2 regions of the Pelomonas sp. SE-A7 genome follow, and region 1 is predicted to be linked to the other one. Evidence: predicted binding sites of a transcription regulator. Region 1 holds the regulator's gene; the other holds the start of a gene.

Region 1 (3,407 bases):
CCTCGACCTCGACGCCGCTCTGGGCGATCTGCTCGATCAGGGTCTCGGACACGCTGAGGAAGCGGTCGCTGCAGGCGAAGGCCACCTCCAGGTCGGTCATCACGCGCCGGGCTGCGGCGCCGGCGCTGGCCAGGCGGTCGGCCAGGGCTTGCACCGTGGCCTGGCTGGCCTGGGCCGAACGGTCGATGGCCTCGACATCACGCTCCATGTCGGCAAACGCGGCATGAATGCCCGCGCCCTTGGCCTGCGATGAGCGGCCACCGTCATTGCTCAGCTCGCGGCTGAAGGCATCGATGCGGGCGTCCAGCGTCGCCACCGTGGTCACGATGGCCTTGGCCGACTGCTCGACCTGGGCGGCCAGGTCCTTGACCGCATCGGCCACCACGCCGAAACCGCGGCCGGCCTCGCCGGCCCGCTTGGCCTCGACCGAGGCATTGAAGGCGACCAGGCGGGTCTGCAAGGCAATCTTGGTGATCTGGCCCGCGGCGTCCTCGACCTGCTTGAGGTTCTGCACGATGCCACCGACCTCGCCGGCAATGCGGCCCAGGGCCTCGCGCGAATGTTCGACCGCGCCGCGCGTCAACTGGGTGGACTGGCTGATCTCGGCCTGCGAACGCTGCACCTGGCCCAGCTCGGCGGCCAGGGCGCTCATGGTTTCGTCCTGGGCCTGCACCGCCTTGCGGGTGTCTTCGAGCACGCCGCGCACCTCGGCCGCATCGCGGCCCACGGTGGACACCGTGTGCGAAAGGGTCTGGATGGTCTCTAGCGGTCCCCGGCCGGCCGGCTCGGTCCGCGACGGCGCCGGATAGGCGCTGCTGCGCTTGCTGAACATGCGGCTGTCTCCACGACGCGGCTCTTGGCGGCCGCCGCGAATCAGCTTAGCAGTTACCAGTCGCGCAGCTTGACCCGAAGTCGCGCAATCGCCTGGCTGTGTAGCTGGCAGACACGCGACTCCGTCACCTTGAGCACGGCGGCGATCTCTTTCAGGTTCATGTCATGTTCGTAGTACATGGACATGACGAAACCTTCGCGCTCGGGCAGGTTCTTGATGGCACCGACCAGGGCCTCGCGCATGCGATGGTCCTGCAGCATGGCCATGGGGTTGGCGGCCTCGTCGGCCACATGGCGGTCCAGGTAGTCGTCGTCGCCGTCGTCGCCGGACATGTCTTCAAGGTAGACCAGCTGGGTGCCGCGCACCTTGCCGAGCAGCTCCTGGTAGTCCGGCAGGCTCAGGCCCATCTCGACGGCAATCTCACTCTCGTGCGGGGCGCGGCCCAGGCGCTGTTCCAGCTTGTGGACCGCGGATTCGATCTCGCGCTGCTGGCGGCGGGTACCGCGGCTCATCCAGTCGCCGCCGCGCAACTCGTCCAGCATGGCGCCGCGGATGCGCTGGGTGGCAAAGGTCTCGAACTGCACGCCCTGGGAGATGTCGAAGCGGGAGAGCGCGTCGGTCAGGCCGATCAGGCCGACCTGGATCAGGTCGTCCAGCTCCACATTGGCCGGCAGCTTGGCAATCATCTGATGGGCCAGGCGACGGACCAGCGGGCTGTACTGCTTCAGCATCGCGGTGGTCTCAAGGCGGCCCTTGGCGGTGTACATCGTCTTCTCCTGCGTACTCACAGCGACGCCACCGGGGTGGCGCGCCTCGGCTGGCGCACGATGGGGCGCAGCGGCTCCGCGTCGGCCGAGGCCTCAAGCATCGCTCCAGGCGGCGCGGCGATCAAGAGTTCACGGGCCAGAAAGCGCATTTCCGCGGACATTGGCACACTGGCGCGCTGGCGCGGGTCCAGGCAGGCCCAGTCGCGCAGCACCGCGCCCAGGAATCCATCTGCGCAGGAGCTGATCTGCTGGGCGATTCTTTCCGACAGGCGCAGCTGCGGCGGTGCGGCCAGCAGCAGGCTGTAGACCATCAGGCCGGCCCGCTGGGCCAGCCATTTCATGCCGGCATAGGCATGGGTGACGCTTTGCGGGTCGGTGTCGGCCAGCAGCACCGGCCGCAGCTCGCGCGAGGCGACCACCCGGGCCAGCTCGGCGGCCGGGGCATGCAGCAGCACCACGTCGGCCTGCGGGCAGGCCTCGGCCACCGCCTCCAAGAACTGGGCCGCCGAGCCATTGGCATTGATGTAACGCATGGGCAGGCCGCGGGCCGCCAGATACGACACCGCGCCAGACAGACGCTCTATGCAGGCCGACAGGTCCACCGCCGCCAGCTCGTTGGCGGCCGGCGACATCTCGCCAGCATCCACCACCAGAGTATGCAGGCCCAGCTCTGAGAAGGCGGCGCACAGGCCTTCCAGCAAGGCGCCCGAACCCACCACATGAGGATTCGAGAGCACCGGCACGAAGCGCATCTGCGAGCCGGCGAACAGGCGTCGCAGGCCGTCGGCCTGGTCCAGCGGTCGCTGCTGCTTCGGGGACGGTTGGCGTTCGTGCATCGGGTGCCCTGGCGTCTGGAGGTTGCGGTTCAGCAGTTGCCCATGGGCTGGGCCATTTCCATGGCCGGGCCGCCGGCGAAGATCAGGTTCACGTCGGAGGCGTCCATCCGCCAGGCCGGTGCGGCCACGCTGCGCAGCGCGCGCTGCACCAGGGCCGGAGCGGTCAGGCGGTGCCAGTCCTCGGGCACGCGCTGGCCGTTGGTGACGGCGAGCACGCGCAGGCGGTGGCGGATCATGGTGTCAAGGGCCGGCGCCAGGCGTACGGCTTCGTCGATCTTGCTCAGCACGATGCCGTAGGCCTCGCTGCCCTTCCAGGCGCTGACCACGTCGTCGATGGTCTCGCCCTGCTGGGCGGCATTGACCACCAGCAGCTTGCGGATACTCGGATGCTTGAGCATGTCCAGCAGCTCGGCCGTGCGGCTGTCGCGCTGGGCCATGCCGGCGGTGTCGATCAGCACCATCTTCTTGTTGGCCAGCAGCTCCAGCAGGTCTTCCAGCGAAGCGCGGTCATGGGCGGTATGCACCGGCACGCCGAGGATGCGGCCATAGGCGCGCAGCTGCTCATGGGCGCCGACCCGGTAGGCATCCAAGGTGATCAGGCCCAGGTGGGCGGCGCCGAAGCGGGTGGCAAAGGCGGCGGCAATCTTGGCCGTGGTCGTGGTCTTGCCCACGCCGGTCGAGCCTATCAGGGCGAATACGCCGCCCTGCTCTTCCAGGGCCGGCGAATGCTCATCGGTCTGCAGATTGCGGGACAGCACATTGGCAGCCCAGGTGCTTTCGTCCGGGCTGTGGTGCTCGGCCGGCAGGCCTTCGACCAGCTTGCGCACCAGGGCCGGCGAGAAGCCGACCTCGAGCAGCTTCTGGGTCAGCTGGGCCTGGGCCGGCTGGCGCTGCAGCTTTTCCATGAACGCCAGGGCGCCGAAGCGCTCCTCGATCAGGCCCTTCATGGAGCGCAGCTCGTTGAGCATGTCC
Region 2 (3,407 bases), 520 kb from region 1:
CCAGGGCCGCGATCTGGGCGGTGGTCAACGAGGCAACCTGGTCACTGGTCAGGGCAGCGACCTGGTCGGAGCTCAGCTTGGACAGGGCGCCGGTGTTGATGGCGCGCAGGTCATCGCTTTCGAGCTTGATGATCTGGTCGGTGCGCAGGCCGCTCAGCTGGGCCGAGGTCATGGCCGCGAACTGGGCCGTGCTCATGGCTTGGATCTCGTCGGTCGTCATCGCCTCGACCTGGGCCGAAGTCAGGCCGCGCACGCCGGCCGTGGAGACGGCGGCCAGATCGGCCGTCTGCATGGTCTTGACCTGGTCCGTGGTCAGGGCGCCGATGGTCGACGAGCCCATGGACTTGAACTGGTCGGTCGTGAAGGCGTTCAGATCATCGCTGACCAGGCCCTGGATCTGGGTCGAGCTCAGGGCGTTGACCTGGGCCGTGGTCAGGCTGCCGATCTGGTCGGAACCCAGGGCGCCGAGCTGGTCGGTCGACAGCGAGCGCAGGGCGGCCGTGCCGATGGCCCGCAGGTCGTCGGTTTCCAGCTTGCCCATCTGGTCGGTGCGCAGGCCGGCCACCTGGGCCGAGCCCAGAGCCGCCACCTGCTGCGTGGCCAGGGCCACCACTTCGTCGGTGGTCAGTGCAGCGATCTGGGCCGATGTCAGGCCCTTGATGCCGGCGGTGGAGATGGCGGCCAGGTCGTCGGACTGCAGCTTGGCCACCTGGTCCGTCGTGATGGCACCGACCTGCGTCGAGGTCAGGATCTTGAACTGGTCGGTCGTGAAGGCGTTCAGGTCATCGCTGGCCATGGCCGCGATCTGGCCGGTGGTCAGGGCCACCACCTGGGCGGTGGTCAGCACCGCGGTCTGGTCCGAGGTCAGGGCGGCGAATTGGTCGCTGCTCAAAGCACGAAGCGCGCTCGTGTTGAGCGCGCGCAGGTCGTCGGTTTCGAGCTTGGCAATCTGGTCGGTCCTGAGGCCCGCCACCTGGGCCGATCCCAGTGCATTGAACTGGGCCGTTCCCATCGCCGTGATTTCGTCCGTTCGCAATGCAGCGATCTGGGCGGACGTCAGCCCCTTGACCGCAGCGCTGTTGAGCGCCGCCAGGTCGTCGGTCTGCAAGGCCTTGATCTGGTCGGTGCCCAGACCGGCCACCTGGGCCGAGCCCAGGGTCTTGAACTGGTCGCTGGTCAGCGCATTCAGGTCGTCGGTGGTCAGATTGGCCAACTGGCCGGTCGTCAGCGATACGACCTGGGCCGTGGTCAGCGAGGCGATCTGGTCGGAGCCCAGGGCGCCGAGCTGGTCGGTGCGCAGGGCGCGCAGCGCGCCGGTATTCAGGGCCCGCAGGTCATCGGTTTCCAGCTTGGCGATCTGGTCGGTCGTCAGGCCCGTCATCTGGGCCGAGCCGAAGGACTTGAACTGGTCGCTGTTCAGCGAATTGAGGTCGTCGGTGTTGAGGCCGCTGATCTGCGACGTCGTCAGCGAGGACACCTGGCTGGTGGTCAGGGCGCCGAACTGGTCGGAATTCAGCGCGCCGAGCTTGTCGGTGCTGATGGCACGCAGGGCGGTCGAACTGAGAACCCGCAGGTCTTCGGTCTGGAACTTGGCGATCTGGTCGCTGGACAGCGAGGTGATCGCGAAGGTTCCGAGCGTGCGGACCTGGTTGGTGGTCAGCGCCGCAATCTGGTCGGAGTTGAAGGCTGCCCAGTCTTCCGTCGTCAGCTTGCTCAAAGTGCTCGTCGACAGGGTGGCGATCTGAGCAGTCGAGAGGCTGGTAATGATTGAGGCCATCTTTAACTCACTTGGTTCATTGTTGAATTGCCACCCGGGGATGGCATCTTCGACGCGTATCTCATCGGCGCCTGGTCATGCGCCCTGTCTTCATTTGGGACGGCCGTTTGCGCAATAGCTTGCACAGCGAGCCTTCCCGCTTCATTCGGTTTTCGGCCCCCATGCCCGGAACTTGAGCATAAAGGACGACCCCCAGCAAAACCGTACGCCGCTGCTATAAGAATGGGCAATTCAGGGCGAAGGACGGACCGGTTGCAGGGTCTGTCCATGCTAGGGGCGGGGGCCGCAAGCAAAGTTTGCAAAAGATGGCGCAAAACTTGGCTGTTTTTCGCATGAGGGGCCAGAAACTGAGAGTTAAATCACGCTGCGCCGGAATTGGGACCGGCCTGGCCGCCCATGCAGATCACCACGCTGATTCCCGCCTACAAGACCAAGTACATGGTCGAGCTGATGACCAGCCTGGTCACTCAGACGCACAAGCCCGGCCGCATCATCGTTTCGGACGACAGCCCGAACGGAGAGTTCGGGGAAATACTGAGTTCGCCGGCCATGGCCGTGGCGCGCGAGCGGCTGCCTATCGAGATCCATCGGGGGCCCCAGGCGGGCGCCTACGAGAACTTCCTGCATCTGCTCAAGCTCTGGGACAGCAGCACCGAGCTGGTGCATCTGCTGCTGGACGACGACGTCATCTACCCCGACTTCTATGCCACGCACCGGGCGGTTCATGGCGCCGGGGCTTTTTCGTGCAGCATCAGCGCACGCTGGACTTCCAATGAACGGGGCCAGCCCATCGAGGGCATGCCCATCCCGGCCGGCATCGTCCAATCGATGAGCCGCATCGTCTCGCTGGACGCCGGGGCGATGTTCACGACCACCATCCCCCAATGCCAGAACTGGTTCGGCGAGTTCTCCAATTGCGTGATGAACCCGCGCAGCGCCGCCCTGCTGTTCAAGCCCGACTTCGGCGGCGTGTCCTATGCCGGCCTGTGGGACCTGGGCGCCTTCCTGGCCGCCAGCCTGCAGGGGCCGGTGGCCTATGTGCAGGACCGCCTGGGCCATTTCCGCACCGGTGGCGAGGGCCATTCCAACCAGCTCTACGGCAAGCACATGAAGGCGGCCCACCTGGGCTACGCGGCCCTGGCCGTGGGCGCCAGGCGCATCGGCCAGCTCGGCGAAGCCCATGCCCGCCAGTGCTATGACGGCATTGCCCTGGCGGTGCAGCAGCGCTATGCGGCCGAGCCGGACATGCAGCCGCTGCTGCCGGTGCTGATCCGGATGCGCGACGGCGTGCCCGGAGCCGAGGACGAGTTCCTGCCGGTCTGGCAGGACTTCCTGAGCCTGCACAAGTTCTGAGCCCGCCATGCAGAAGCTGATCGAACGCCTGCGCCAGCGCCTCGCCGCCAATCCGCCGCTGGAGCTGGAGACCTGGGTCCGCGGCCTGTTGATCCACTATTTCTTCCACACCTCGGACCGGGGCCGTATCGAGCTGAGCGGCGAGGGCGCCCGCACGCTCAACCTGCTGGCGCCGACCCAGTTCAAGGGCCAGGGCCGGATCCGCATCGACGGCAGCGCCGTCTTCGGCGTGCCGCGCTCGCCGGGTGCCTATGCCTGTACCTATATAGAAGCGCGC

What was found. Region 1 encodes FliA, which starts transcription of late flagellar genes. Its sites were predicted from a motif close to CTAAAGTTTNNNNNNNNNNNGCCGNTA; they were not measured.
Region 2: a site for FliA is predicted at 1,928-1,954, ahead of QT382_RS02730 (SPM autocatalytic domain-containing protein). Genes of this name have one in related genera too.

Annotation. Positions count from the first base shown of each region.
Region 1 is NZ_JAUASW010000001.1:97,854-101,260, reverse strand. Features, by position in the region: gene QT382_RS00420 (methyl-accepting chemotaxis protein) at 1-832, opposite strand, end outside; gene QT382_RS00415 (RNA polymerase sigma factor FliA) at 886-1,599, opposite strand; gene QT382_RS00410 (MinD/ParA family ATP-binding protein) at 1,617-2,435, opposite strand; gene flhF (flagellar biosynthesis GTPase FlhF) at 2,465-3,407, opposite strand, start outside.
Region 2 is NZ_JAUASW010000001.1:615,930-619,336, forward strand. Features, by position in the region: gene QT382_RS02730 (SPM autocatalytic domain-containing protein) at 1-1,777, opposite strand, end outside; gene QT382_RS02735 (glycosyltransferase family protein) at 2,174-3,130, shown strand; gene QT382_RS02740 (acyltransferase) at 3,138-3,407, shown strand, end outside.